4 regions of the Halobacillus sp. KGW1 genome follow, and region 2 is predicted to be linked to each of the others. Evidence: predicted binding sites of a transcription regulator. Region 2 holds the regulator's gene; each other region holds the start of a gene.

Region 1 (7,695 bases), 720 kb from region 2:
CTTTCGATGAATTTCATTGGTATTGGTCTCGCTCCGGATGGAGGAGGTCATTTCTGGCTTCAAGAACGGCTTGGAACCCATCAAGCAAAGCACTTCGTCTGGGCTGGAGAACAGATGACGGCCGAACAAGCTCTCGAGCATAAACTGGTGGATAAAGTTGTAGAGGGAGACATACAGGCCGAAGCGGATACGTTCGCTGCCTATTGGAGCAGGCGTCCATTATCTTCGATGATTGCAACAAAGCAGATCTATCATCAATATCAAATGCCTCAACTGCAGCGTTATCTTGCAGATGAGAGGGAAGCGCAGTGGCAGCTGAGGCAGACCGCCGATCATGAAGAAGGCGTTCGTGCATTCGTTGAAAAGCGAAGACCACATTTTACCGGGAGATAAGAAAGTAGGAAAGCCACGCACCTGAAGATGCGTGGCTTGATTTATTTCATCGGTGAAACAGGACGAGACGGCCGTCCGGAGATACACAGCGGTGAGTGTAGCTGTCGTATCCCTTCTCTGCTAACTTTTGAGAACCAATATCTTTCGCTTTGTCATCGTTCTCTGCTTCGAATGCTTCATCCAGTACATTTGTGCCGTCCTTTTCGAATACGGTTAAGTAGTAACGCTTCATGGCAATGCCTCCTCAGGTGAATAATCGTTCATTTTCTTACATTGGCTTTTCATACGGGAAAATCCTGCATGGAAGCTGGATTTCTTTTATTTTCCTTGATTATGAAACCTTTTGTTCAAATAGGGCGTACGTATAGAGTACAGAAAGGGGAGAGAAAGGCATGACATTGAAATTAAAATCTGTGACGAAGCAGTTCGGGTCGTTTACAGCTGTGAATGATTTATCGCTGGAAATACCGGAAAAGCAGATCTTCGGGTTTCTTGGTGCGAATGGTGCGGGAAAAACGACGACGTTCCGGATGATTCTCGGGCTGCTGGATCAATCAGCAGGAGAGATTACGTGGGAGGGCGAGACCGTCGGTTACGATAAGAGTCATTTAATTGGTTATTTACCGGAGGAAAGAGGGCTGTATCCGAAACTGAAGGTTCGTGACCAACTCGTCTATCTCGCCTCTTTACGCGGGATGAAGAAGGCAGAAGCCGTAAAGGAAGTTAAAGCCTGGCTCGAACGTTTCAAAGTGCCGGAGTATGAACAGAAACGAGTCGAGGAGTTGTCCAAAGGAAACCAGCAAAAAATTCAGTTCATATCTGCCGTTTTACATAAGCCGAAGCTGCTGATTCTCGATGAGCCTTTTTCCGGATTAGACCCGGTTAATGTAGAGATGCTTAAGTCTGCTGTCGTCGATTTGAAAGAAGCAGGCACGTCGATTGTTTTCTCTTCCCACCGGATGGAGCATGTAGAAGAATTGTGTGAGCATTTATGCATCATGCATCACGGCCGCCCGGTTGTCCATGGAAAGTTGAAGGACATTAAACGTTCTTTCGGAAAAAAGAATATCCGTGTACATGCGGACTTCGATACGTCCTACTTGGAGGCGGTGGAAGGGGTGACGGCTTACAAGTCCATGTCGGAAGGATGCGAATTGCAGATTGCGGAGGAATCGGTTGCCGGCCGCGTGTTTGAAGCGCTTCATGGGAAAGGATTCGTACGCACCTTCGATTTAGAAGAGCCTACCTTGAATGATATTTTCATTGAGAAAGTGGGGTCTTCCTATGAATAAATTCTTCATTATGATGGGGCATGCCTATAAAAACAGAGTGAAGTCGAAATCATTCGTCATCACGACGGTTGTGATGGTTGCTCTTATTTTTCTAGTTTCCAACCTTCAATCCATCATCGAAACATTCTCAGGAGAAGAAGACAGCAGGGAAGTAGCAGTCCTTTCTGAAAATCCGGAATGGTACGCTGCACTGGAACAGACACTATCGACCAATGAAGAGATGGAATTAACGAATTACAAAGGGAACCTCGATGAAGCAAAAGAGGAAGTGGAATCCGGCAATTATGATTCCATTATCGAAATAGAAGCGGATGAATCCGGCCTGCCTGTCGCGACGTATTATGCGGATCAGATCGCTAATACAGGAGAGAGTGAACCTGTCCGCCAAGCACTGGAACAAATGAAGGTCCTTCAGGTGACACAAGATGCGAACGTCGATCCGGAAGTCCTTCAGCAGATTAATCAGCCGGTCGTCTTCGAGTTGGTAGCTTTGGAAGAGAGTGCAAAAACGGCCGAAGAATTGGAACAAACGCGTGGGATCGTCTACATCATGCTGTTCTTTATGTATTTTTCCGTCATCATGTACGGCAATATGATAGCGACGGAAGTGGCGACGGAGAAGTCGAGCCGCGTCATGGAAATACTCATTTCTTCCGTCTCACCTGTATCGCAGATGTTTGCAAAAATCATCGGAATTGCTCTGCTCGGTTTGACTCAGTTTGCCGTCTTTATCCTGGCTGGGTATATTGGCTTGAAACAGAGTGCTGATGGAGGCGAAGATACATTCCTCAGCTTCATCGGTCTGACCAATATTGAGCCGATGACCATTATCTATGCCGTCATCTTCTTCCTGCTCGGCTATCTGCTTTATGCTACGCTTGCAGCTATGCTCGGTTCTCTTGTCAGCAGACTGGAGGACGCCCAGCAGATCGTTGCACCGATGATCATGATGATCGTCATCGCCTTCTTCCTGGCAATAGTGGGCTTAAGCATGCCGGATGCCACATTCATCACAGCAGCTTCGTATTTCCCATTCTTTACGCCGCTGCTTATGTTCCTGCGTGTAGGTATGCTGGATGTACCCGGTTGGGAAGTAGCTTTATCCCTAGGGGTTCTTATTGGATCGATCGTACTGCTTGCCGTCATCGGTGCAAGGATTTACCGCGGCGGTGTTCTCATGTACGGGAAATCCACGTCACTCAAGGATGTGAAGACGGCCCTTCAATTATCTAAAAAGGAAAAATAAAGCTGGAGATCTGCGGGAGAGGGCTTCCGCAGATCTTTTTTTGTGTTATAGGGGAACGTGCATTCGTTTCTTTCGTTTGGTAAAATGAAGACAAAGCTATTGGAAAAGGGGAAAGTCTACATGCATAAACCGATCCGTTTTATCCACAGTGCGGACCTGCACCTCGACAGCCTCTTCAAGACGAAGGGACATCTCGATGATCGTATACTGGAGCAGCTGCGCGAAAGTACCTTCCATGCATTCGATAAGCTGGTCCAGGCAGCTATTGAGCATGAGGTGGATTTTGTGCTGATTACCGGTGACTTATATAATGAAGAAAACCGGAGTCTGAAAGCACAGGTTCACCTCCGGGAAGGATTCAAACGCTTGAAGAAGTTTGGAATCCCTGTGTTTTTAAGCTACGGTAACCATGACTTTACGAAGGGGATGGAAGATCCAATTGAGTTCCCTGACAATGTACATATTTTTCGATCAGAGAATGTAGAACATTTTATATATGAAAAGCAGGGGGAGCCACTCGCTCATATATATGGCTTCAGTTATGAAACAAAAGCGGTGGAAGACAGAAAAGCACTCGAATACAAGCGTACAGGGGCCCCGGCATATCATATCGGAATGCTCCACGGCAGCTTGGATTCGAACAGCGATCATGATGTATATGCTCCGTTCACAATAAGTGAATTGAGGGAGCGTGACATGGACTACTGGGCGCTCGGTCATATTCATAAGCGAAGCATACTTTCCGAGGATCCGCCAATCGTGTATCCGGGAAACATCCAGGGAAGATCCATGAAGGAACAAGGGGAAAAAGGCTGCTATCTGGTGGAAAATAAAGACGGAACCTGGAGCCGCAGCTTCCTGCCGCTGCATACGGTAACGTTCGAAGCGAAGAAGGCAGCTTGTTTATCCGATCATCCACAGGCGATTGAAAAGGCATTAGACGAAGCGAAGTCGCAAGTCGGTGGAGCGAAGTCTGCTGTTATGCTGGAGGTGACGCTGACAGCAGAAGGTGGAGTGCTCAAGCGATGGGCAGAGCAAGGGACAGTCGATGAGTGGGTGGAAGTCCTGAACGAAGCGGAAGATGTAAACAGGGAAGATTGGATATGGATCGATCGTGTCGTTATTAATGATCAGCCTGGCTGGGAAGAAGCGGAACTTCGACGTGGAAACCACTTTCCCGGTGAGCTCTTAAAGATATCTGATGAAATAGGGGACGCAGAACTGGAGGAATGGCTGGCTCCAGTCTTTCAACATCGGAAAATAGCTAAATATGCGGCAGAGATGTCCAGCGAAGAACGACTTTCCATCATGCAGGAAGCGAAGGCGCTGACCATTGACCGGTTATGGAAGGGAGAGGACAGCGAGTGAAAATCCTCGAGTGGAAAATTTACGGATTCGGAAAATGGAACGACCAGTCGATGGAGCTCTCCACTACTCAGGTGAACCTGTTAACCGGCCCGAATGAAGCAGGTAAGTCGACGTTGTATCAATTCATCCTGTTCATGCTTTTCGGTATGAATCCAAAACAAAGGGAACGTTATCTGCCGAAATCCGGCGGAGCAATGGGGGGGCGGTTGGTGATAGAGACGGAAACAGAAGGGGTCGTATCGATCGAGCGCATCCATGATCGTCATAACGGCCGTGCCGTCTGTAGGATGGAAACAGGGGAAGAATATGGGGAAGAATGGTTAGGAGAGCTTCTCGGAGCCGCTGATCGGCATGTGTATCAATCGATATTCAGCTTCAATTCTGAAGACCTTCTTTCCCTGGAGGAAGTTACCGGAGAAAATCTTGGCGAGTTACTGCTGAATATCGGTCTCACAGGGTCCGACGAAATTTATCAAACTGAGAAATGGTTGGAGAAGATGACGGAAGACCGTTTTAAGCCGAAAGGGAGAAAGCCGATCATTAACGAGCAGCTGCAACGATTGGAAAATCTCGATCGCGAGCGAAGAGCGGCTGAAATGGAAGAGAAAGATTACCAGCGATTCCTGGAGGAAGAGAAGCGTACGCGCGAGGAACTCGATTATCTTGACCAAGCGTGGCAGGAGAATTTGAACCGTCTATACAGAGCACAGCAGCTAATCAAAGCGAGGCCGGTGCTGCTGCAGTATCACCAAACGAAGGAAGAGGCGGAAGGCAAAGATAAGAACCTTCCCTTCCCGGTGTCCGGAAGAGAACGTTACCAGCAGTTAAGAGAATCTCTGCTTCCGTTAGAGTCGGAACAAAGAATGCTGGAAAGCAGGATAGAAGAGCTGAGAGAGGAACAGGCGGAACTCCTGGACAAGGTGGATGAAGATATGGGGGGGTTGGCCCCGTCTGTTTTAGCTGAAAAAGAGGGGTACGAGAGGCTCAGCCATGAACAGGAACAGTTGGAAGAGCGCCGACTGTCCTTGAATGAATCTGTCAACAGGGACTTGAAGAATATGGATGTTCCGGTGGGAGTGGAGGAACTCGACGAGTATACTCTGCCTTTCTATATTGAGGAAACATGGCGTGATCTACATGCAGAGTCCCAAATGGTGGAGCAGGAAGAGCGTCGTATAGAAGAACAGTGGACGGAAATGTCGCGGACTTTTGATCGTGTAGAAGTCCGAAAGGCAGAGATCGAGGAAGAACGGATCAGCAGGGATCAGCGGGACAGGTATGAAAAGCAGATAGAAGCTGCTTATGAGTCGGCTGCCGCTTCCAATCCGGACAGACAGGGACGTACGACAAAGGATCAGCTCTATAAACGGAGAACGGTTGGTGCAGGTGCAGCTGCGGGTTTTGTCCTGTTTATCGGTATTCTGATTGCATCAGGCGCTGGTAATGGATGGTTTTATCTACTCCTCCTTGGACTCGCCGCCATAAGCGGAGCAGCCGCCTTTATGAGTCATAAAAGGATCCGCATCCTCGCTGTATCTGCGTCAAATAAGCTTCCTATATCCCCGCACGGCCTGGAGGAAGCGAGAAGACAGATAAAGAGAGAGGAAAAGCTTCAGGCGGAGTGGGAACATTTGCACCAGCAATGGAAACGACTCAGCCAAGAGGAGATTCGACTTGAGGAGAAGCGCAGCCATTTGTCGCAGAGAAAGAATAGACTGGACGCCGGCATCGACGAACAGAAAAGTCTGTACCCATTCCTGACATCGTTGCAGCTCGCTTATTGGGAAAAACTCTATCATCTATTGACGAGAGCCCGGGATAAGAAGTTGGAGTTGAATCAAACGGTGAAGAGAATGGAAGAGAATAGAGAGCAGCTTCTTCTTTCTGAAGAGCGGCTGAAAGCTTTTCATCACCAGATGAAATGGGAATATAACTCGAAGGATGTGCAGAGAGGATGGCAGCGGCTCTCGGACTGGATTCATGAGCAGGAAAAGATCGATGAAAGAAGGCAGCAGCTGGAACAATCCATTTTAGGAATGAAGGAAAAGAAGAAAACCTGCCTGGATCGGATGAAAGTCTATCAGGATAAAAAGTATGAGCTTTTTTCCATGGCAGGTGTTGATAAGGAAGAAGACTTCCTGTTGAAGTCGAAGGAGAAAGAGGAAGCAGAAGATCTTCACGCACGGCTTTATGAACTCGGACAAAGAGTGGAGGGAATGCTGTCGGACGAAGAGCAGCAGGAATACGCCGTATGGTCGATGGTCCCTGACGAATCGTTTCTTCATGCAACAGTGGAGAAATTTCAGGCAGAGAAAGAGCAGCTGGAAGCGAAGAAGAAGGATACCCAGAAATTGCTTGTGGAAACGACAAGCAAGCTTCAATCACTGGAACGTTCCGGTCGGCGCTCGGAAACGGCACATCGTTTTCAAACAGAGAAAGACCGCCTTCAGGAACAAGTGAAAGAGTGGGCGAAATATCAAGTGGCACTTCAGTTTCTTAGAAAAACCAAGCAAGCGTACAAGGATGGCTATCTACCTCGTGTGATGGATACGGCGGAACGTTATTTTCATAAGCTTACGAAGGGCAAGTACGGGGAGATTTTTCTTTCGGAAGGTACGGAGGTTATACAGGTAAGGGATGGGGATGGCGTCGTCTACAATCCTGAAGAACTATCCAGAGGTACGAGGGACCAGTTGTATGTTTCCTTCCGTCTTGCCTTGGCGGAAACCATGGCGGATTCGTTCCAGCTTCCGTTTCTTGTGGATGATGCGTTTGTCCATTTTGATAAGGATCGTCTTGATACGATGCTGCAGATTCTGGAAGATATTTCTTTGAGGAATCAGGTGCTGCTTTTCTCATGGAGAAGCGACTTGTCTGTGCATTTCCGCTCTGCCCATACGATCGAGTTAACATCGTAATAAAAAGGATGGTGCTCTGCTTATGCGCACGATGCCGTATGATGGAACACGTGTGGAAGTGGAGCATTTTATATGGACAGGAGAAATAAAAAATGAAGTGGAAAGACTGGGATAGAAATTTAAAGATCCGTTTGTTTGGAGAAGGGACGATGAATGTACTGTTCTGGGCATTCTTCCCTTTCATGACCATCTTTTTTGAACGTTCTTTCGGAAAAGATCAAGCCGGCCTGATGTTGATCATGTCACAGGCATTTTCGGTCGTCGCCAGTCTGACCGGCGGCTATTGTGCCGATCGTTTCGGCCGAAAGAAGATGATGGTTTTCTCAGCTCTTGGAGAATGCGGGGCATTCGTGCTGTTTGCTGCTGCGAATTCCCCCTGGCTGGATTCACCTTGGTTGACCTTCACGGCTTTCAGCCTGCTCGGGGTTTTCGGAGCGTTATACTGGCCGGCTTCGCACGCAATGGTGGCGGATGTCGT
Region 2 (7,695 bases):
TGATGAAATTCGTCGTTCCATGCCGTTGTTCCCAATGGGGATTGTTCAATCTCTTACTGATCTGACTGCGAGGCAGATCCGGTACTATGAGCAGCATAAGCTGATCAATCCGGCCAGGTCGGAGGGGAATCGCCGCATATACTCCTTTAATGATGTCGACCGGTTGCTTGAAATCAAGGACCTCATCGACCAAGGGGTTAACATGGCGGGGATCAAGAAAGTTCTCAAGCTTGAAGAGAAGCCTGAGAATGAAGCATATAATGAAGAAGAAGTGAAGGAAGTCCATAATGAACTGACTGAGAAAGAGCTTCGTCGTATGCTGCAGCAAGAACTATTCACATCGGGAAGACAAGGCAAGCTAGGAATCAGACAGGGAGAAATGTCCCGGTTCTTTCATTAATCGTTTCAAGGGGGAAATCCAATGGGTTTAACAAAAGAAGAAATTTACAAAAAAATCGATGAAGAAAACGTACGGTTTATCCGTCTCCAGTTTACGGATATGCTCGGTACGATCAAAAACGTAGAAATTCCACTGAGCCAGCTGGACAAAGCGCTGGACGGCATGATGATGTTCGACGGTTCCTCCATTGAAGGATTCGTTCGGATCGAGGAATCCGATATGTATCTTGTACCTGACATCGATACATTCGTCGTTTTCCCATGGTCTTCAGAAAAAGGCAAAGTGGCACGATTCATCTGTGATATTTACAACCCAGATCAGACTCCTTTTGAAGGTTGCCCGCGTTACAACTTAAAGCGCAACCTCAAGAAGATGGAAGAACTTGGATTCTCCGCTTTTAATATCGGTACAGAGCCGGAATTCTTCCTTTTCAAATTAGATGAAAAAGGCGAACCCACGATGGAATTGAACGACAAAGGCGGGTATTTCGATTTAGCACCGACCGATCTCGGTGAAAACTGCCGTCGTGATATCGTCTTAGAGCTGGAAGAAATGGGATTTGAGATTGAAGCATCCCACCACGAAGTTGCTCCCGGGCAGCACGAAATTGATTTCCGTTATTCCGATGCCCTGAAGCATTGTGACGATATCCAGACATTTAAATTGGCAGTAAAAACCATTGCGCGTAAGCACGGTCTTCACGCTACCTTCATGCCTAAGCCGCTCTTCGGCGTGAACGGATCCGGTATGCACGCAAACATGTCTTTGTTTAATGAGAAGGGGAATGCCTTCTTCGACGAAAACGGAAAAGACCAGTTATCAGAAGTCGCTTATCAATTTACAGCAGGGATCATCAAGCACGCGACCAGCTTTACTGCTGTGACGAACCCTACTGTAAACTCCTATAAGCGTCTCGTTCCTGGCTATGAGGCACCTTGCTACGTTGCTTGGTCCGGACAAAACCGCAGTCCCCTCGTCCGCGTACCTACATCCCGTGGGTTGAGCACGCGAATTGAAGTGAGGAGTGTCGACCCATCCGCAAACCCTTATATGGCAATGGCAGTCCTGTTGTCCGCTGGCCTCGATGGGGTGAAGAACAAGCTGGAAGCACCGGCTCCGGTTGATCGCAACATCTATGTCATGGACAAAAAAGAACGGGAAGCGCACGGTGTGAAAGATCTGCCCGCAACCCTTTACGATGCCCTTGTAGAGCTGCAAAAAGATTCGATCATGGTGGAAGCTCTTGGAGAGCACCTTTTCGAACACTTCATTGAAGCAAAGGAAATCGAATGGGATATGTTCCGCACACAGGTTCATCCGTGGGAAAGAGAGCAATATCTGCAAACGTATTAAACCTTAAAACCCTTGGGGCTCTAAGCCTCGGGGTTTTTTTATATGCAAGATCCAAGTGGGTTTACATATGTTTAACCTTTAAAAGGTGCAGGTTGATGAATGACAGTACATCTGGAAGTTGAATGCCTACAGGGATGTGAGAGCGCCCTGCAATATTATTTATAGTAATTCTTATAAGCTGATTTCCAGAAGCCTTTCGTTATGCTGAGGGTGAGGAAATAAAAGGTAGGTTAGGGAAAAAAGAAGCACATATCATAATCATATTTTCAACTTAGCGTCAGGAAGAATTAAGCCGGTATTTGATCGTACATTTCCTCTGGAAGAAGCCAGGGGAACCCAGACATATTTTAAAGATACAGGGAAAATGGGGGGGATTGTATTAGTCCCTGAGGCTATTTGAGTTTGAAATTATATAGAAGCGATGAGGGAAACTAAAATCAACAAGTGAATCAGCCATTCCCTGCATCATCCATAATCTAAAGTTTTCTTAAATGAACAACGTTAGTTACGTAGAGTATGTTTACGAACGTTTGTTTACGCTGTGTTTGACTGGATTGTGTTGCTTCCATTCCCCCTGAGCCTTCGCTCCGGGAGATTCTTACCTCAGTGAGAAGGAATGACCGCTTAGCCTTCTTTTATTAATCTTATAATCAAATCTTCGTAAGTATCCACTTGAGCCTGTAACGTTTCATTTATTTGTTTTAATTCCCTTATACGACGAAGCATTTCATCCATTAACTTGAGTTGTTCGTCATTCGTGCGATCCCCGTCGATATCGTCATACAAACGAATTAACTTATCCATTAACTTATCCACACTACCCCTCCTTAATGCCTGGATTTGAATATTATTATACGGTATAAAATGATTAACTTCCTCAGAATAGTTTTATTTAACTATTCTGATTGTTTTTGTTCTATAGCTTTTATTACATCCGTTTTCACATAAAAGAGGTATGCTTACAAATAGAAACCCTCCTATGCTGATTCTTCCGTCCATAAAGATGTCTGGTTTTGGTCTTAGACGGAGAGCATTCAGGTGGTAATAATGTACCCGGGGTGGTTTTTAGTTTTTTGAATAGGGTAAAATACCTATACGAAAGAAACAAAATAAATAAAGAGTAAGGGGAATGAAATGGTTAGTGCAGCAGATAGAGATGTTATAGAAGAGCGCTTGTTTCGATCCATCAATGATAATTTGGCGATGATATATTTTGGAACTGATCGCAAGGTGCGTTATGTCAATGATCGGTTTGCTGATACAATGGGGTACAACTCGAACCGGGAAATTATAGGGAAGGATCATAAGGAGTTCTGTTTCCGGGACTTTTCTGAAAGTGCAGAGTATCTGCTTTTTTGGGAAAATTTGAGAACCGGAAAGAGTTTTCAGAATAAAATTCTCAGAAAGAACAGGCGAGGAGCAGAAATTTGGCTGGAAGCAACCTACATGCCTGTATGGGAGAATGGAATGGTCAGTGGAATATTAAAAGTTGCAACAGACATATCAGAGCGGCAGCAGGGACTTCAGGACCTTGTCGGCAGGTTGAAGGATATGTCTTACACATTAAATGAAAAGGCGGTCCAAGGATTAGCCTTTCAGAATGATTTAAGTGACAGAGTAGATCAGATTTCTTCGATATCTTCTGAAAACACGGAAACGCTTGGGGAGCTTGGTATTCAAACAACTAAGATCCAGGGAGTGGTTAAGACCATTCGTGATATTGCTTCTCAGACAAACTTGTTGTCATTAAACGCCGCAATTGAAGCTGCGCGTGCGGGAGAGCATGGGAGAGGATTCGATGTCGTTGCAAAAGAAGTGCGTAAATTATCGAATAAAGTAGAAAAATCCATCAGCGAAGTGAATGAAAATGTAGAAAGCATTACTAATGAAATAGAAAATATCACAAAGGGAACGGTGAAGATACAAAAAGATGTGGAGGCTGCTTTATCACAAATTAAGTCTGCAAGTGAGATTTATCATGAGCTTGTCGGAGACGGGGAAGAGTTGGAGGTAAGAGCCAATCACTTGCAAGAAATTATATAGATAGATATAAGGGAGCGGCCGTGAACAGAACGGAGCGCTCCTTTTGTATGATTTTTGGGCTTTAGTAAGGGACAGAAGCGGATATATGTGCCCTATGTTGCGGCAAAATGGAACCAAAGGACAAGAGTGAGCATAATCTTGTTACATAGAAGTAGTTACTATTGCTAAATATTTGTAAAGGAAATTAATAGATTAGTAAAGGAGATCATTATGGCAAGATTAGTCTATCCAAGCGGAAGCTGGAACGGCAGGTTGGTTGCTTTGGATGATGGACATGGGATGGAGACTCCTGGGAAGAGAACGCCGTATATACCTGAGCTGGGGCGTCAAATTAAAGAGAATGAGTTTAATAGAAAGGTCGTTGCTTATCTCTCAGATATTCTTTTATACCATGGCTTCCGTGTGCTGCTTGTTGCACCCACAGATGCGGATACCCCTCTTACGACAAGAACAGCAGAAGCGAACAGGTACAATGCAGATATTTACGTGTCCGTGCATTACAACGCATTTGACGGTTCTTTCGGTGGATCAGATCCCAGCGGAATTGAAGTATATGTGTATCCGGGTTCTTTGAATCGGGAGGCTGGCAGATTGGCAGCGCTTGTCGGCAAGTATTTACGGCGAGGGACGCAACAGAACTGGCGCGGTGTTAAAGAAGGCAATTTTCATGTGTTGCGAGAAACAGATATGCCTGCAATTCTAACCGAAAACGGCTATATGGATAACAGGCGCGAGGCTTTGTTAATGATTAATGAAGCTTTTCAACAAGAAGTAGCAAAGGAACACGCGCAGGGAATCTGTGAGTACTTCGGTGTGGCTTTTAAAGGCGTCGGTGAAACGATCGACAAAAATTACCTTTCTCTTGGGGATACGGGAGAAGCGGTACGTGTGCTGCAGCGCAATTTATTGAAATTGGGCTATTCCATGGGAGGCTACGGGGCCGATGGTTCCTTCGGTCCAGCTACAGAGACAGCTGTCAAAGCTTTTCAGAGGGATCAGGGTTTAAGAGTCGATGGATATTATGGGCCAAATACAAAAAGGGCAATGGAAGAAGCCCTCAAAAAAATGGAGGATGATGAAATGGAAGAGGTTGCAGTTGTCATCAATTCATTTGCTGATTTCCCTGCTGTGGAGACACTTGCTATTCGGGAAAATGCAATGATTGCGTTAAGGCGTACGGCAGAGAGGCGCCAAGTGGCTAAAAAGATAATCGTTGCCGGTGGGGGAACGGCTGGCTTAAAAGGGTCCAATTTTGTTGATCTATCCGGAGCGACGCGTCTGGAGACAGCCCGAAAGATCGAAAATTATTTAAAACGATGAACGGCCCAGGATTTCCCGGTATACTTTCGGCGTCATTCTTCATACAATAGAAGAACAAATGTTCGTAATGGGGTGATGCGTATGCACCAATTATTAAACCGTTCTATGATAGAGCATTTACCGTTAGAAATTATTTATCATGCCCGTGATCAATCTATTTCTCAACGATTAATTCGAGTTATAAGGATGGAGGAAGCCTGTTGCGTGGCTTATTGTTATACACGGAAACAAGTAAGAACGTTCAGATGGGATGGGATTCTTGCCGTGGCAGTTTTTCGTAAAAATAAAGGAACAGAGAAAAGAAGCGGGGCTTAAAACGGCCGCCGCTTCTTTCTGTTTTAATGCACCGTCCGGTATAAACCGACAACTCGTCCTAAAATGGAAACATCATTTAGTATAATCGGTTCCATTGTCGCATTTTCCGGCTGAAGCCTGATGTGGTTCTGTTCTTTAAAAAAGCGTTTAACCGTCGCTTCCTCTTCTTCTGTCATGGCAACGACAATGTCACCGTTCTGAGCTGTCTGCTGCTGTCTGACTACTACCATATCTCCGTCCAGGATTCCTGCTTCTATCATACTCTCTCCCTGTACGATGAGCACAAATGTGTTGTCGTCCGTTCCTGCAAGCGTATCCGGGAGTGGAACGTACTCTTCAATATTTTCGACAGCGGTGATGGGAGACCCTGCTGTGACCTTACCGATCACAGGGGCATAGGCGACCTCGCTTCTGGGAATACTGTGATCCTCTTCTAATTCAATAACTTCAATTGCCCGCGGTTTCGTAGGGTCCCGACGGATAAAACCTTTTTTCTCAAGCCTTGATAAGTGTCCGTGCACAGTCGAGCTGGAAGCAAGACCCACAGACTGTCCGATTTCCCTAACGGATGGTGGATACCCTTTTAACACTACCTGTTCTTTTATGAAATCTAGTATTTCTTGCTGCCGCTTGGAAAGTTTATTCATAGATTAGCACCTCGTACATAGGATTATAGTAACCACATTGTACCATGGAGGGCAAAAAAACACAAACAAGCGTTCGAAAAAAAGTCGTTGACAGGAACGTACATTCGTATATAATTAAAAATATCAAATGCGAACACAGGTTCTTAGGAACGTTCGTTCTTAATATGGAGGGGTTCACATGTTCAATAAACTATCCAAACTGGACGTCACGTACATCATTTTGTTTGTTGTCAGCTTCGCTTTTCTCTATTATTCTATGGTAACGAGCGGATAAGAGAGGGGTTTATTGTAGATGAAGGTTGTTTTGTACTGCCGCGTCAGCACGGAAAAAGAGGCGCAGATCTCATCGTTAAAACGCCAGAGGGCGGAATTGACTGCCATGGCAGAAAATCACGGGTTGGAAATTGTCGATTGCATTGAAGAACAGGCAAGCGGCTACGAAATAGAAAGAGAAGGTATTTTTTCTGTTTTGGAGTACCTTTCTTCAAGACAGGCGGATGCATTGCTGATTCAGGATGAGACGAGGCTCGGAAGAGGGAATACGAAGATAGCCCTTTTCCATCAGCTTAACAGGCTTGGGGTTAAGGTTTATTCCCTTACTCATGAAGGCGAACTTCAGATTTCCGAGTCGGATTCTATGGTGCTTCAGATCGTTGGGATTGTGGAGGAGTATCAGCGGAAAATCCACAATATGAAAATACGAAGAGGAATGAAGAAAGCTGTAGCAGAAGGATATGACCCTTCTGAAAATTTATCCAACAGACACATGGCTCCGGGCCGTGAACGACTCCATTTTCCAATTGAAGAGGTTGTGCGACTTCGCAATAATGATTTGACATTTAAAGATATCGCAGCGACGCTTCGAGGACTGGGATATGACGTTTCTAAAGCGACCGTACATAGAAGGTATAAAGAATACCTATCGCTTGAAAAGGAGACGGAAGAACTGTAATATAAATAGACGATAGACAAGGGTCTGAAGGCTGCTTGTCTTTTTCCGTTTTATGTACCATCGTCTGCTTATCGATCACTAATAAAAAGGAGCAGGATCATATGTTATCCCAAGAGAAAATCAAGCGAATTAATGAGTTGGCCAATAAATCCAAGCAGGTGGATTTGACAGATTCCGAAAAAGCAGAGCAGAAAACGCTCAGACAGGAATACTTGAAAAACGCCCGCAAATCGTTTAAGAACCAATTGAAAGGTGTAACGGTTGTAGATCCAGAAGGAAACGACGTGACACCGGCAAAATTGAAACAGATGCAGAAGAATGAGAAGAAAAATTAACTTCCTCCGCACGCTTAGCCATAAAGCGTGCGGCTTCTTTGTTTAATTTTGCTTATTCAGGGAAAATTAGAACGGTCACGGTTTTATTGAGTCCTGGCGCTTGTCTCAAATGTAATTTCATTATAGGATAATACATGGTACATATGCCTTAACAGAAAGGGGAATGTTTACATGGCTAACAGCCTTGAACAAACATCAATCAATACTATTCGTACTTTATCTATCGATGCAGTAGAAAAAGCTAATTCCGGCCACCCTGGAATGCCTATGGGAGCAGCTCCAATGGCTTACACACTTTGGACGAAGTTTATGGATCACAATCCTAAGAAC
Region 3 (7,695 bases), 330 kb from region 2:
GCACTGTCACCGGGAACGATCGAGAAAGTGATGAAAAAGCAGTTTGAGAAGAAATAATGGCTTCCTCTCTTCCGTTTGCAGCGGAGGGGCGGGAGCTTTTTTCTTGTTATTCCATTCGTTCGTTTCAGAAGCTGAAGAAGGATAAAATAAAGGATTTATTAAATCGGGTGCGTGTACCGGATTCGTGTCTACAATGAAAGTGTCAGGAAGGGGAACAGAATGGCTGCTATTTTACTGGTAGAAGATGACAAAGAAATTGCGAGAATCGTAAAGGACCATTTCACACGGCAGGGGATGGAGGTGACATGGGCTTCGACTGGACAGGAGGGATGGGAGGATTTTCACGATAAGGCGTATGATTTGATACTGGTCGATTTGATGCTTCCGGAAATGGACGGATACAGCCTTTGCAGAAACATCCGTCTGAAAAGCGATCTGCCGATTGTAATCATCAGTGCCAGGCAGGAAGAAGAATCGAAAATCAAAGGCCTCGACCTCGGTGCGGATGATTATGTTACCAAACCCTTCAGTCTGATGGAACTTACAGCCAGAGTCCAGTCCCATTTGCGCAGGTATGACCGCTACAGAAACCCGGAACAGGAACTGTCACGGGAGTGTTTGTACTCCGGTGAGCTTGCAGTGGATGTGGAGAAGAGGACGGTGAAAGTGGCAGGGAAGGAAGTTATGCTGACGGCTAAGGAGTTCGCGATGCTCCGGTTGTTCATTCAACATCCGCTTCGTACCTTCACCAAAGCGGAACTGTACGAACACATCTGGGGAGAGGTGGAGCTTAATGGTAATAACACGATCAATGTCCATATCAAGAGTCTTCGAAATAAGCTCGGGGAAAATGTCAAAGAACCGATATGGATCGAGACCGTCTGGGGAACCGGCTATCGTTTTATCGGGGAAGTCCTCTCATGAAAATAAGGACATGGCTGATGATTACCTATCTGCTCGTCATGATCCTCCCGCTCGCCGGCGCGTATGGCTTTTTTCTCTGGGTGCAGGAATGGAACCATGAGAAAAGGGTGGCGGATACGTTTGAGTTAACAGAGCGTATCCATGAACTGGAAGCATCATTACAGTCCGTGGACTGGTATGAGCGCAGACCACGCGAAGAATTTAATCGAGAATGGGAAGCGGTGACGAATGATTCCGACGTAGCCGTTAAGCTGTTTCGATCGGATGGGTTGATGGTCTATAATTCTGAATCCAATGATTTACGGATCGAGCCCCGTCAATCGCTGCTGCAGGGTCTTTATCACTATGACTTATCTTTTCAGTCCCTTTCCGTAAAAAAGCCGGTATTCGTTGACGGGGAGATAAAAGGGATCTATGACATCCGGATCGACCGTTCGGAATGGGTGGAAGGTGTGAAGAACAGGCGCATCGGTATTCTTGCATTATCCGGGGTTTTATTTCTACTCATTTACTCCGGGGTGCTTTGGATGCTGCACCGCAAGTGGAACCTTCCCTTAAAGCGTTTAATTTCTGGTATGGACCGCTTTGCAGATTACCAGACGACGGTGCGTTTCCCGGATAAGAAGAAGGATGAGCTCGGCCAGTTAATGACTCATTTCGAAAGCATGCAGGAGCAGGTGGAAGCGGCCAACAGAGAAACCGTCCGGGAGCAGGAAGAAAAGCAGCTCATGATGGCTTCTTTCTCCCACGATATTAAGACGCCCCTGACATCTTTACAGACCTATGCGGAGGCTCTGCAGGGAGAAGGGTTGACGGAACAGGAAAGGAAAGAATACCTGCAGATCCTCGCAGGTAAATCCAATCACTTGAAAGGTCTGATTGAGGATTTGACGACATTCGCCAAGTTTCAGTCCAGCAGCTATGAGATGGAGCGGCCTGAAGTGGATGCAGAAGAATTCTTTGATATGTTGTTTGAGGGCTACGATGAGATGGCCCGTGCCCGAGGAGTCCTGTTTCTAAAAGAAGAGAGAATCGAAGGAACGGTGCGGATGAGCGCCAGGGAAATGATTCGTTACCTCGATAATCTTATGAGCAATGCCCTGCGCTATACGCCGGAGGGAAAAACCATTTTTGCCGCCGTCCTTGGCGAAAAGGAGCCGCTGCCCGGGTGGGTTTTCCCGGAGGCAGCAGAAGAGATGTTCCAGGAAAGAAAGGGCCGAGCGCTCTTGCTTGTACAGAATGAAGGGCCGGCGATTGCGGAACAGCAGCTGGAATCGGTACTCAAGCCATTTTATCAAGGAGAAGCTTCCCGGACGTCGGATGACGGCAAACAATCGGGGCTTGGATTAAGCATCGCCCATATGATTGCGGAAAGCCATGAAGGAGAGATGAAGCTTTGGTCCGTGCCCGGGCGCGGGATGATCATTGCTATGTTGTTCAATCAAGTACATGAAGGAGAGGGTTAAACGTGAGGAAGTGGTTAATTGGAGTCATTACAGCAGGTGTGTGTCTCGTATCGGCTTGCTCCGCTGAGTCGGGCGGAGCGTACTCGCCGGATCAGATTGTAGCAAATGCGGTCGAAAAAGAAGATCAGTTGGATCGCTATTATATGAAAATGGAGATGGATGTCCAAAAAGGAGACGATACCATTGACCGCTCTACAATGGAACAGTGGTCGGATGTTGCTAATAATCGGATCAAGGTCATCGCAGATACGGAGGGTGGTGCTGTCCAGTCGTTGAATGATGGGAAGACAACTATGTTTTATTCGGAAGAGCAGGGAGAAGCATTCACCATAGACAGTCCCGGGACAGAACAAATGCTTTCCGGGGAGTCTCAACGGGAGCAGCTGCAGCAAATGCTTCAAGAGACAAGGAAAACCCATGACGTCGAGCTCATTGGGGAGGAAGAAGTGAACGGATTTGGAACGTACCATATCAAAGCCGTGCCGAAAGAGGACGGGGGATTCCGCGGGAACGAGGAGTATTGGATTTCCGATAAGCATTGGATCATTATCAAAATGGTCGCCCATAGTGAGGATCTTAAGACGGAATATACGGTGACGGAATTGGATGTGGACCCTTCCTTCGACGACCGTACCTTTACGATGGACCTTCCTCAGGGTGTCGAGGTGAAAGAGATGGATGATCTCGGTTTAACGGAGGAGACGTCTCTTGAAGAGGCAGAGGAAATCTACGGTCAGCCTGTTTTGAAGGTCAAGGATGAGGCCTATGAATTAACAGCTGTTGATCGTTTCTCCAGCAAAGAGCTAAAGCGTACCGAGGTGAATCAATCCTATAGCAAAGATGGATACGGGCAGTTCACACTGACTTCTTTTGAAGCTCCGGAAGACAACCTTTCTGCCGGTTTCAGCGGGGAAGAAATAGTGGAAGTCCGAGGGACGAAGGGCGTCTTTACGGAAGATGTCATTACAAACCTCCTTTGGGAAGAAGGTGGACTTCGGTATTCGCTCCTTGTGGAAGACCCGGAGCTGACAAAGGAAGAAATATTTGCCATTGCCGAGGCGTTGGAATGACGGTCGAGGAAAGGATGGAGAGTAAATATGGGGATGATTGCTATCGCATCTATCTGGATATGGGCAGCAGCAATAAAAGAGCTGCTCAAACCTTCGGACAGGCAGGGTCACCGTAAAATCATCATTCTTACAGCTGTAGGTACTTTATCTGCTGCGGTCCTCACGGTTTCGCTTCTCTAAGCAGGTATATGATTGTAAGGAGCAGTATCGGTACGATTGATGGCAGGAGGTTGAATCGATGGGAGTTGTTCATTGGTACGATTGGATTATTCCGACAAGTCCATTTGCTTCGTTTCTTTTCGGCATGCTCTTCACCGCCGCCACCGCCGGGTTAGCCTGGTGGGAAACGAGGAGCAAGCGGGTGATGCTGCTCGTATTTTCAGTGGGGGCGGTCGTCACATGCGTCGGGGTGCTTTTGCTTAAGTGGATCGGTCACTATGGCTGAAGGGATAGATAAGAAGACGATAACGGGATTTTGTGCGGCGTCCCTTTTCAGTCTTCTTTCTGTTTTATCTGCCGTCCTTTCCAGTGAGTATTTTGTCTTTTACCTTGTGCTTGCTCAAATCGCAGCGTTTTTGAGCGTGGACCGGGCAGAAAAGGTACATAGAAGCCGGGAAAAGTAATGGTTTCTCATAAAGCTCCCCCTTATCCTTCTGCAGGAAAGGGGACTTTTTCTTTTTTGTCAGTTTTCCTCTAACAGTAATTGCCACTTGCGAATGCGAACATATATTCGCATAATAGTATGTAGAGGAAAAGGAGGAGCAGGTATGAAAAATCCGAACATCGATTACGGTAGTTATCCAGACCGGGGGGTCCTCTGTGTCGATATGAAGAGTTTCTATGCCAGCTGCGCGGCTGTCGCGCGGGGACTCGACCCGCTGATATGTCCGCTCGCGGTCGTTGCAGATATGGAGCGCAGGGGAAGTGTCGTTCTGGCGGCGACGCCCGCTATGAAGGAGAAGTACGGCATCCGAACAGGCAGCCGCCTGTTCGAAATTCCCTCCGTTCCGGAAATCGTCATCGTCTCCGCTCAAATGAAAACCTATTTAGAGATTTCCACGCAAGTGACGGATTTGTTCCATAAATTCGTGCCGAAAGAGAAGATCCACACCTACAGCGTCGATGAAAGCTTTCTTGAAGTGGGGAACGGAGAAGGGAGATTCAGCAATCCGGAAGAAACTGCCCAAATGATTATAGATGAGCTGAAGGAAACGTTCCATCTGGATGCAGCGATCGGCATCGGTCCGAACATGCTGCTTGCGAAGCTGTGCCTGGATCTGGAAGCGAAGAAAAAGGGTGTTGCCCGTTGGACGTATGACAACTTCAGAGAGAAGCTGTGGCCGGTGGCACCATTGTCCGAGATGTGGGGGATCGGTCCTCGTCTGGAACGGCGGCTCAACCGGATGGGGATCTGGTCTGTCGGCCAGCTGGCGAAGTTTCCGTTGGAACAGCTGGAGAAAGCGTTCGGGGTCATGGGCAATCAATTTTTTTACCATGCAAACGGTGTCGATCTGTCCGATCCCGGGGCACCGATCATCCAGGGGCAGGTCAGCTACGGGAAGAGTCAGATTCTCTTGAGGGATTATCATAAGCCCGAGGATGTTAAGTACGTCATCTTGGAGATGTGCGAGGAAGTCGCCCGTCGCGCCCGGCGGAAAGGGCATGCGGGACGAACGATTTCCCTCGGTATCGGCTACAGCAAAACGGAAGGCGGGTCCGGTTTCCACCGGTCGGTTTCCGTCGAGCATCCGACGAGTATTACGATGGACCTTTACCGGGCATGTCTCGTCTTGTTCAGCCGCTATTATAACGGCGGGGTCGTACGTAAGATTTCCATTTCTCTTGGGAATATAACGGAAGACTCGGACATCCAGCTTGATTTGTTTCAGCACGCCCGGGACAGGAAAAGGGATCTTGGGTATGTAATGGATGAAATAAGGGAGCGGTACGGTCAGGATATGCTGCTGCGGGCCGTGTCATGGACCGATGCGGGCACGGCCCGCCATCGGAGCCGGCTTGTCGGAGGTCACTATGCAGAATAGAGAAACAGAACGATTGCACGAACGTCCCGGATTTTTTAAAATAGAGGAACAGGAGGGATGAAAGATGAAATTAAGGATAACAGACGAAGCAATGGAACAACTGAAGCGGATGGAAGAAACGGAGCGTCCGATTATTCGGCTGTTTTATGATACCGAAGGCTGCGGCTGCGGTGTGAACGGGCTTCCTATGATCCGCTTTGATGATAAACGGTACGATACGGATAAAGAAGTGGAAAATGAAGCGTATCCTGTCGTCATCGACGACCAGCAGTCTGTCTTTTTCAAGCAGGAAATGAAGCTGGATTTTGCCAAGGGAACGTTCCGCCTGTCCAGCCCGGACGGTATCCTAAATCCGATCATCCCGATTAAAACGGTCAAAGGAGCTGCGGTATGAGCAAGAAGAAACAAACGAGTGGAACACTTGCGGATCAGCTTGGTGCCGATGTTTGGACGAAGCTGGAGTCTAAAAAGGCCGAGCTGAAAAAGCAGGAGGAGATCCGTGAAGCGAAAGAGAAGGAACGCCGGATCGCTGAACGGAAACAAAGAGAAGCGAACAAAAGCTTTGAAGAGCTGCTCAACGAGAGTGACATGGATTGGAAGAAATTTAAAAAATGAGTCCCCATCCCGGGGGCTTTTTTCATTGGAAGGAGATCGATGAACCGTAGTCAGAAAAGCGGGAATTCCCGGACTTCGACGGAAACGATTGACCCACAGCCCCTTCGTTGTTATGATTCTCGTTATAAATTGATACATGAAGTACCTTGTATAAGTTCAGGAATATGGCCTGAGCGTTTCTACCAGCTACCGGAAATAGCTTGTCTACAGGGAAGAGTGAATGTTGATTCCTTTTTCCTATGGATGAGCACTGGTGCTGGGACCGGTGCTTTTTTTGTTGCATTATAGGAGGGTACATCATGAGAAACTTCTTTCAGTTCCAGGACCGTGGTACGAACTACCGCAAAGAAACCATGGCTGGAATTACAACGTTTCTGTCCATGGCTTATATTCTGGTCGTTAATCCGACCATATTGAGCCAGGCAGGTATGGATAAAGGGGCGCTGTTTACGGCGACTGCCCTGTCAGCCATCGTAGGTTCACTGTTGATCGGACTGCTGGCGAATTTCCCGGTAGGAATCGCTCCGAGTATGGGGTTGAACTCTTTCTTTACTTTTTCTGTTGTTATCGGAATGGGGATTGACTGGGAAATCGCATTGACAGGGGTATTCGTAGCCAGTGTCATTTTCGTTATTTTGAGTCTTTTTAAGATCCGTGAGAAAATTATAAACGTTATTCCCAAGGATTTAAAGCATGCTATTGCCGGAGGAATCGGCTTCTTCATCGCATTTATAGGTTTGAAGAACGCCGGCATCATCGTCGGGGCGGAATCGACGATTGTTTCGATCGGTCAGTTCACAACACCTACAACAGCCCTTGCTGCCTTCGGGTTCATCATTACGCTAATGCTGATGGTCCGTGGTGTGCGTGGAGGCATCTTCTACGGGATCGTCATCACGAGTATCGTCGGGATGCTTGCGGGACTGGTTGCTGTTCCGGATTCAATTGTCGGACAGGTGCCCAGTCTTGAGCCTACGTTCGGTGTCGCGTTTGAAAACCTCGGGAATATTTGGACGCCTGAAATTCTGGCTGTCATCTTCACGTTCCTGTTCGTGGCGTTCTTTGATACCGCTGGTGCCCTTATTGCCGTGGCGAGCCAGGCGGGAATTATGAAGGATAACCAAATTCCCAATGCCGGTCGTGCGCTTCTCGCCGACTCCACTTCTGGTGTTGCGGGAGCGGTCTTCGGTACTTCCACGACGGCGTCCTTCGTCGAGTCATCAGCAGGCGTTGCAGTCGGTGGACGGACCGGTTTCACCAGTGTCGTCATATCCGTCTGTTTCTTCATTGCTTTATTCTTTTCCCCGCTTCTCGGCGTCATCACGCCGGAAGTCACAGCTCCGGCTCTCATCATTGTCGGGGCATTGATGGCGACAGAAGTGAAGGAAATCAACTGGGATCGATTTGAAATCTTTGTCCCTGCCTTCGTGACGATCATTATGATGCCGCTCACGTCCAGTGTGGCGACAGGGATTGCGCTCGGGTTTATTCTTTACCCGTTTGCTATGATTGCGAACAGAAATTGGAGACAAGTCCATCCGATTATGTACGTTCTCGCTTTTCTGTTTCTGCTTTATT
Region 4 (7,695 bases), on a different contig from region 2:
TACACGGCGCCGATCATCGTCTCCACGGTGATCATCATCGCGTTCCTCCTCGTCTTCCACCTGCCGTATGAAACGTATATGACAGGCGGGAAATGGATCGATCACCTGCTGGGGCCGGCCGTCGTGGCGCTTGCGTATCCGTTGTATCAATACAGGGAGATTCTGAAGCGTATGCTCGTCCCGATCGTCACAGGTACGTTCATCGGTGCCATCGTCGGCATCACGTCAGGTCTGCTCCTCAGTAAGTGGGCAGGATTCAGCAGCCTGATCATCCATTCGATCGTCCCGAAATCCGTGACGACGCCTGTTGCGATGTCCATTGCCGAATCGACGGGCGGTGCGATGCCGCTCGCCGCTGTCTTCGTCATGATCGCCGGCATCGGCGGTGTGCTGATCCATCCGTTCGTCATGCGCTATACGAACCTGACGCACCGGATCGGGCGCGGCGTCGGGATGGGAAGTGCCTCCCACGCCATCGGAACAGCGACGGCGATGGAGCGCGATACGCTGGAAGGCTCGATCAGTACGATCGCCATGGTGCTGAGCGCCGTCATCGTATCGATCCTTGCCCCTGGTCTCTCCCTGTTACTACTATGAAAAATGACGAAAAACGTCGGAGACTCCGGCGTTTTTTTTCGTTTCTTGTAGATTGGGAGAATGCCCCTTGCTGAACGGGTTAATATTGGATAGTATTAGCTTAATCTAATCGGATAGGAGGCGGAAAGGATGATGATTGGGGGACCATTTCTCGTTGCGACGATTCCCGGGGTGCTGGTCGTGATACTCTCGTACTGGCTGGCGCAGAAGAATCTGCCGCTGCTGGTGAAGATGCTGCCGACGATGCTGGCGGCCCTGGCTGCCACCATCCTGTTTTTTGTCGGCTTCGTCATGATCCGAGGTTTTGAAGGAGCGGCGTACAGTCTGCTTGCCATCTTCTTGATGGGCTATGCCGTCGTCGCTTCGACCGTTGCCAGGAAGAGACGGCAGCTGCTTAAGGAGAAGGAATCAGGAGAGGCGTAATCTACGCCTCTCTTCTGCTTTTTGAAAAATTTATTTTCAGGTAAGAGGGACGGGCTCCGGGAAATGGGACGCTTTCCACGGGGCGGCCGGTGAGCCTCCTCATCGCTTCGCTCTTCCGGGGTTTCACCTGTTCCGCTAATCCCGTCGGAGTCTGCCCATTTCCCTCCGCCCTTCACGGCGAGCATCCTTTCTTCTGATACAAAAGTAAAAATGTGAGGAGATCCGGAACCTATTTTGTCATGGTTTCAGGAAGATACATAACACCCTTTCTATGGGAAATGGTAGCACGATTCCAATTTTCGTCCCATGTGTTTTTTACATGCACGGGACATGCTTTCTTTTCTTACTATATCGGAGAACGTATTTTTCCTTGGTCATGTGCGGACAGACGCCTTTCCTGCCGTTTTCCGATATGAAAAATTGTATATAATTGTTAGATAATAGTGACTTTTCGGTGTATAAAGCGGTATCATAGAGACAGGGTCATTAAATGACAGGAGAGGTGCGATTTTGTGACCTCGGCATCTTTTCTGCAAATTTCATGATATAAGGATGGTTAATATGAGCAGCAGAGAAACGAAAACAGACGTGATCTTGATAGGTGCTGGCATTATGAGTGCGACCCTCGGTTCACTCTTGAAGGAATTAGCCCCAAATTGGAACATTACCGTTTTTGAGAAGCTCGGAACGCCCGGAGAAGAAAGCTCGAATGAATGGAATAATGCAGGGACTGGCCATGCGGCTTTGTGTGAGTTGAATTACACGAAGGAAAAGGCGGATGGTTCGATCGATATGACGAAGGCTGTCTCGATCAATGAACAGTTTCAGGTGTCCAAACAGTTCTGGTCTCATTTGGTGAAGACCGGCCAGTTGAAGGACCCGGAACAGTTCATCCGGCCACTGCCCCACATGAGTCTCGTCTTCGGAGGAGAGAATGTCGACTTCCTGAAGAAGCGCTATGATGCGATGTCACAAAATCCTCTTTTTAAAGGGATGGAGTATTCGGAAGATCCAGAGCAGCTGAAAGAGTGGATTCCGCTCATCATGAACGACCGCCATACTCACGGACCGGTCGCGGCGACGAAGATGGATAGCGGTACCGACGTCAACTTCGGTTCCTTGACAAGGAAGCTGTTTCAGAATCTGGAGGCCAAAGGGGTGGAAGTGCAGCATCATCACCACGTCAAGGATTTATATCGGACGAACGACGGCCGCTGGGAATTGAAGATGTACGATGATAAGAACGATAAGCTGGAAACCCGGAAGGCGGATTTCGTATTCCTCGGTGCGGGTGGTGGAAGCCTCCATCTTCTGCAGAAGTCCGGCATTCCGGAAGGCAAAGGAATCGGCGGTTTCCCTGTCGGGGGGCAGTTCCTTGTCTGCAAGAATCCGGAGATTGTCGAACAGCATGAAGCGAAGGTGTACGGCAAAGCTCCTGTAGGTGCACCGCCGATGTCGGTGCCGCACTTGGATACCCGCTATATCGGCGATCAGAAGACGCTGTTGTTCGGTCCGTTCGCAGGGTTCTCGCCGAAGTTCCTGAAGACAGGTTCGTTGATGGATTTGTTCACATCGATCAAACCGGGCAACATTTTGACGATGCTTGCAGCGGGAATGAAGGAAATGGCGCTGACGAAGTATTTGATTCAGCAGGTACTCCTGTCGAAGGAGCAGCGGATGGATGCTTTACGGGAGTTCATCCCGAATGCGAAGAGCTCCGATTGGGACCTCGTCGTTGCCGGCCAGCGTGTCCAGGTAATCAAGGATACGAAGGAAGGCGGCAAAGGAACGCTCCAGTTCGGGACGGAAGTCGTGAACAGTGCGGACGGTTCGATTGCGGCTTTGCTCGGGGCATCCCCGGGGGCGTCGACAGCCGTGCACGTCATGATCGATGTGCTGAACCGCTGCTTCCCTGACCATATCGATCAATGGAAGCCGAAGCTCGCCAAGATGATTCCATCCTACGGCGTATCGCTCGTCGATCACCCGCGGATGATCCAGGATATCCACCGTACGACAGATGAGGCGCTTGGTCTGGCAAAAAAGGAACTGATCTTTAGTTAGGGGTGTATAGAAAGAAGAAAAAAATAAGAAGCATATCGTTTTCCAAAAGCAGTCGCCGATCGGGTCGGAGAAGGGGAAAGGTCCCCCCTTTTCCCGCCGGCGGATGGAAAAAGATGCTTCTTCCTGGACAAGCCTATCGCTGATAGGCTTTTTTCTTTTGTTCATAAAAAGCGACGGCTGCAGCGGCTCCGAGTCCGGCATTCGCTTTGATGAGTTCGATGTTAGCGGCGAGGCTTCTGCCTTCGGTGGCGCGGTTGACGTGATCCAGCAGGAACGGTGTGACGTCCTTGCCTGTGATGCTCTGCTGCTTCGCTTCAACGAGCGCCGCTTCGATGACGCCCGTCATGTAGGACGCATCAAGGGCGTGACCGGAAGGGATCGGGTTGGCGATGACGGCTCCTCCTTGAAGACCGAGCTCCCACTTCGTATGAAGGATGCGCCCGATTTCCTCTGCGTCATCGACGCGGAAATGGACGGCAAAGTCGGATGTGCGCGTGAAGAAGGCAGGAAGGGAGTCGGTTTGATACCCCATCACCGGTACTCCTTTCGTTTCCAGATACTCGAGGGTCAGGCCGAGGTCGAGGATCGATTTCGCACCGGCACAGATGACTGCGACGTTCGTCCTGGCGAGCTCCTCCAGGTCTGCCGATATGTCCATCGTCGTTTCGGCCCCGCGGTGGACGCCGCCGATGCCGCCGGTCACGAACAGGCGGATGCCGGCGAGGTCGGCACAAATCATCGTTGCGGCTACCGTCGTCGCACCGGAGCGGCCGGTCGCAAGCAGATACGGGAGGTCTTTACGGGAAGCTTTGGTGATATCATCCCTTGAGGCGAGCGCTGTCAATTCTTCCGCTGTCAGCCCGATTTTGATCCGGCCGTCAAGGATGGCGATCGTCGCCGGGACGGCTCCGTTATCCCTGATGATCTGCTCGACTTCCTTCGCCGTTTCGATGTTTTCAGGATACGGCATACCGTGGGAGATGATGGTGGATTCGAGGGCGACGACAGGCTTTCCTTTATCCAAAGCTTCGTTCACTTCTTGTGATAGGGAGAGATAGGGATTGAGATTCATAGGAACTCCTCCTGTTTTTTTAATAGATGGGTCGTCAAATCGGTATGGACGGTTGCTGTCGTCTGGACGCAGAGGGCGGCGCTCTTCAGTCCGGCATGGACGGCTTCGGACAGTGGACTGCCGTCGAGCCAGGCGTGCAGCACTGCAGCGGAGAATGCATCTCCGGCGCCCGTGACGTCTACGGTCGTGTCGAGGGCAGGGGCGGGATAGTGGCGGATGCTGCCACCGCTTTCCCCGACCATGACACCCCGCTTGCCCCATGTCACCGTGACATAGCGGACACCGCAGGCGAGCCAGTGTTCAACGGCGCCTTTCCACTGGGCTTCGTTTTGAATGGGAATGTCGAAGTGTGCGGCGCTTTCTTCGACGTTCGTCATCAGCCACGTCAGGCCGCTGATATCCGAGGGCAGCCGCTTCATTTTCGGTATCGAGACGGTGATGAAGGCGACCGGCGTGTGGTCGGCGGCTGCTTCCTTAAGCAGGAAGGCGAGCGTCTCCTGCGGGCAGTTCAAATCGGCGATGACGCATTCGGCCTGCTTCCATTTCTTCTCGTGACGACGGATCTCCTCCGGAAGAACAGCGTCGTAAATAGCCATATCGGCGAAGGCCATCGTCATTTCTCCGTGCTCGTCGAGGACAGCGGTGTACGTGCCTGTGTTCCGGTCCGGCAGATGGAGGACGCCGTCCATTATGATATACTCGGCAGAGGCGCGGGCGATGATCTCCCAGTCGGCATCTCTGCCGGCAGCAGTGATGAGTGTCGGCCGGTTTCCGAGACGACCGAGGTTTTCCGCGATGTTCCTGGCGACGCCGCCGGCGCTTGCGGTCGATCGCACCGGATTCGATGTCTTATAGTCGAAGCGCTCCAGGCAGTGATACTTGCGGTCGACGTTGGCGGCACCGATGCAGAGGACAGGACGGGAATGATTCAGGACATAGGCGCGGCCGAGCAGAATATTTTTCTGTACAAGCTGGGAGATGACGTTGGCGACGGTGGACCGGGACAGGGCGAGGATTTGGGAGAGGTCGTGTTGGGAAATATACGGGTTATTTGCAATCTGTTCATACACCTGACGTTCGCGGTCGGTCAGTTTGTTTGGTAACATAGACAGCCCTCCGGACAAATGTTTGATTCATGGAACATATGTCTAAAGTAGCTGAATTGGAAAAAGCTAGCAATAAAATAGAGACAGGTCGTACGTCCGACTTATCGACAAAATTTTCCGACAACAGGTTGCCAATCGTTTGGGAATTGCTGTATAGTGGGGCTAACAACTTCATAGATAAACGTTCTTATCGAGAAAGGTGGAGGGACTGGCCCTTTGAAGCCTTAGCAGCAGACTCCTGACGGGTACTGTGCTAATTCCAGAAGCGTACGTGCTTGCAGATGAGAAGAGGTTAGATACGCAGGTAATCCGCTCTTCTTTTGGTGAGAAGTGTGGATTTTTTTAATTTCAACGGAAGAAGGATGATAGAGATGACGAATTCAACCATCAAACGAGCTCCATTCAAAGGCGATCATGTCGGGAGCTTCCTGAGACCTGAGCGTTTGAAGGAAGCGCGCCGGCAGAAAGCGGAGGGGACGATTTCCCAAGAAGAGCTGCGCCGGATCGAAGACGAAGAGATAACGAAGCTTGTCGCGAAACAGAAAGAGGCAGGACTTCCTGCCGTGACAGACGGGGATTTCCGTCGCAGCTGGTGGCACTTCGATTTCCTTGAAGGACTCGATGGAGTGGAAGGCTACGACAAGGAGAAGGGACTTCCGTTCGACGGGGTGGAGACGAAGGCGCGCGGTGTCAAAGTGACTGGAAAGGTCGGGTTCACGGATCATCCGGCCATCAGGGACTTCCGTTTCCTGAAAGAGATCGCCGGCGATTCCGTCGCAAAGCTGACGATTCCGAGCCCCAACATGCTCCTGTTCCGTGCCGACATCGACAGGGAGATCTACCCGACGGATGAAGCGCTGCTCGCGGATTTGGTGGATGCGTACCAAGGATTCATCCAGCGGATTTACGAAGAAGGGTGCCGCTACCTGCAGCTCGATGATACCGCCTGGGCGAGTTTTTTCTCGGAAAAAGGCAGAGAAGCGATTGCTGCGGAAGGCCGCGATCCGGAACGTGCCGCTACCCTGTGTGCCCGTTCGATCAACGAATCGATCGCAGAGCGTCCGGAAGACCTGTTGATCACGATGCACATCTGCCGCGGAAACTTCCGTTCGACCTTCATGACGACAGGGAGCTATGAAGCGCTGTCGGAGACGATCTTCGACGGTTTGGACGTCGACGGCCTGTTCCTGGAATTCGATGATGAACGCTCCGGCGGCTTCGAACCGCTCCGTCACGTCAACCGCCCGGATCTGTCGGTCGTCCTCGGCCTGATTACATCGAAGACCGGCGAACTGGAAGACCCGGACCGGATCAAAGCCCGGATCTTAGAGGCATCCGACTATGTGCCGATGTCCCAGCTCTGTCTCAGCCCGCAGTGCGGGTTCGCATCGACGGAAGAGGGGAATGTGATTTCAGAAGAAGAGCAGTGGGCGAAGATCCGCCACGTGCTTGAAATTGCAGGGGAAGTTTGGAGATAGATAGTATAGAAAAAGCGCCCGGCTTACGAGCCGGACGCTTTTTGTGTGGAGAGCGGGGTCCGGTAAATGGGGACGCCCCGTCCTCTGCTAAGGGGTATTATTCAGCAGCCATCGCTTTCTTCCGCACCGCGAAAAAGGAATGGATGGCCGCTGCGACCGGAATGATGAGCGCAATGCCGATGCCGGCACAAAAGATCGCGATCATCTCTTCACTGAACACTTTGGAATTGACGATTTCGCCCAGCGAATAGTCCAAATCCTTGAACCAGATAAGCAGGGCAAGGTAGCCGCCGAAGAAGGCGAAGAACAGCGTGTTCGTATCCGTCCCGAGGATGTCGCGGCCGACGTTCATGCCGGAGACGAACAAGTCCTTCCTTGAGATCTCCGGATGGTGGTGCTGCACCTCACTCATCGATGACGTGATGGAAATCGCCACTTCCGTGATGGCGCCGATTGTCCCGATGATGATGACGGAGGCGGCGATTTTCACGAAATCGAGCCCGATGTATAACGAGTAGGGCGCGAGGCTGTCGGAATCTTCTTCACTGAACCCTTGGATCATCGACATATCTGTAATCAAGTGGATGCCGACGAGCAAAATGGCGATCGTGACCATCGTAGCGAGAAACGCGGTGCCCGTCTTCAAATTCCAGTCGTTCACGTAAATCAGGTTGACGTAGCTGATGACCGCACAGGCGATGATGGTCACGATGATCGGATTGATGTGCGGATCGAGCATGAAAAACAGCGCGACGATGAGAATGACGAAGTTGAAGAATAACGATGCGAACGATCGTACTCCTTTTTTTCCTCCGACGAGGACCATCAATAGGAATAATATGGCGGTTAAGGCGACTAGTACATTCATGATCTCTTCCTCTTTGCGTTAATGATGAACAGTGTAGTGTAGACACTGATCGGGATCGTCAGGACAATGCCGATGCCGCCGACAAGC

What was found. The regulator LexA, encoded in region 2, represses DNA repair genes until DNA is damaged. The targets are predictions, from matches to a motif close to CGAACATATGTTCG.
Region 1: the regulator LexA is predicted to act here: its motif matches at 2,984-2,997, upstream of AXG56_RS01010 (DNA repair exonuclease).
Region 3: the regulator LexA is predicted to act here: its motif matches at 4,180-4,193, upstream of AXG56_RS06590 (UV damage repair protein UvrX).
Region 4: the regulator LexA is predicted to act here: its motif matches at 5,274-5,287, upstream of AXG56_RS14120 (carbohydrate kinase).

What each region holds. Positions count from the first base shown of each region.
Region 1 is NZ_LSOC01000002.1:93,480-101,174, forward strand. It holds gene AXG56_RS00990 (enoyl-CoA hydratase) at 1-393, shown strand, start outside; gene AXG56_RS00995 (YhzD family protein) at 440-625, opposite strand; gene AXG56_RS01000 (ABC transporter ATP-binding protein) at 786-1,685, shown strand; gene AXG56_RS01005 (ABC transporter permease) at 1,678-2,931, shown strand; gene AXG56_RS01010 (DNA repair exonuclease) at 3,052-4,299, shown strand; gene AXG56_RS01015 (AAA family ATPase) at 4,296-7,217, shown strand; gene AXG56_RS01020 (MFS transporter) at 7,310-7,695, shown strand, end outside.
Region 2 is NZ_LSOC01000002.1:817,730-825,424, forward strand. It holds gene AXG56_RS04840 (MerR family transcriptional regulator) at 1-400, shown strand, start outside; gene glnA (type I glutamate--ammonia ligase) at 422-1,753, shown strand; gene AXG56_RS04850 (hypothetical protein) at 2,378-2,569, opposite strand; gene AXG56_RS19840 (methyl-accepting chemotaxis protein) at 2,888-3,796, shown strand; gene AXG56_RS04860 (N-acetylmuramoyl-L-alanine amidase) at 4,007-5,116, shown strand; gene AXG56_RS19275 (hypothetical protein) at 5,198-5,431, shown strand; gene lexA (transcriptional repressor LexA) at 5,455-6,078, opposite strand; gene AXG56_RS04870 (recombinase family protein) at 6,371-7,030, shown strand; gene AXG56_RS04875 (DUF896 domain-containing protein) at 7,132-7,365, shown strand; gene tkt (transketolase) at 7,537-7,695, shown strand, end outside.
Region 3 is NZ_LSOC01000002.1:1,146,569-1,154,263, reverse strand. It holds gene AXG56_RS06620 (SDR family oxidoreductase) at 1-57, shown strand, start outside; gene AXG56_RS06615 (response regulator transcription factor) at 220-924, shown strand; gene AXG56_RS06610 (cell wall metabolism sensor histidine kinase WalK) at 921-2,390, shown strand; gene AXG56_RS06605 (hypothetical protein) at 2,393-3,460, shown strand; gene AXG56_RS19635 (hypothetical protein) at 3,488-3,640, shown strand; gene AXG56_RS06600 (hypothetical protein) at 3,699-3,905, shown strand; gene AXG56_RS06595 (hypothetical protein) at 3,898-4,083, shown strand; gene AXG56_RS06590 (UV damage repair protein UvrX) at 4,228-5,502, shown strand; gene AXG56_RS06585 (iron-sulfur cluster biosynthesis family protein) at 5,567-5,896, shown strand; gene AXG56_RS06580 (YqkE family protein) at 5,893-6,117, shown strand; purine riboswitch at 6,244-6,344, shown strand; gene AXG56_RS06575 (NCS2 family permease) at 6,417-7,695, shown strand, end outside.
Region 4 is NZ_LSOC01000003.1:1,035,422-1,043,116, reverse strand. It holds gene AXG56_RS14140 (LrgB family protein) at 1-597, shown strand, start outside; gene AXG56_RS14135 (YesK family protein) at 727-1,020, shown strand; gene AXG56_RS14130 (malate:quinone oxidoreductase) at 1,582-3,084, shown strand; gene AXG56_RS14125 (pseudouridine-5'-phosphate glycosidase) at 3,218-4,156, opposite strand; gene AXG56_RS14120 (carbohydrate kinase) at 4,153-5,262, opposite strand; SAM riboswitch class I at 5,447-5,550, shown strand; gene AXG56_RS14115 (5-methyltetrahydropteroyltriglutamate--homocysteine S-methyltransferase) at 5,634-6,740, shown strand; gene AXG56_RS14110 (YibE/F family protein) at 6,838-7,608, opposite strand; gene AXG56_RS14105 (YibE/F family protein) at 7,605-7,695, opposite strand, start outside.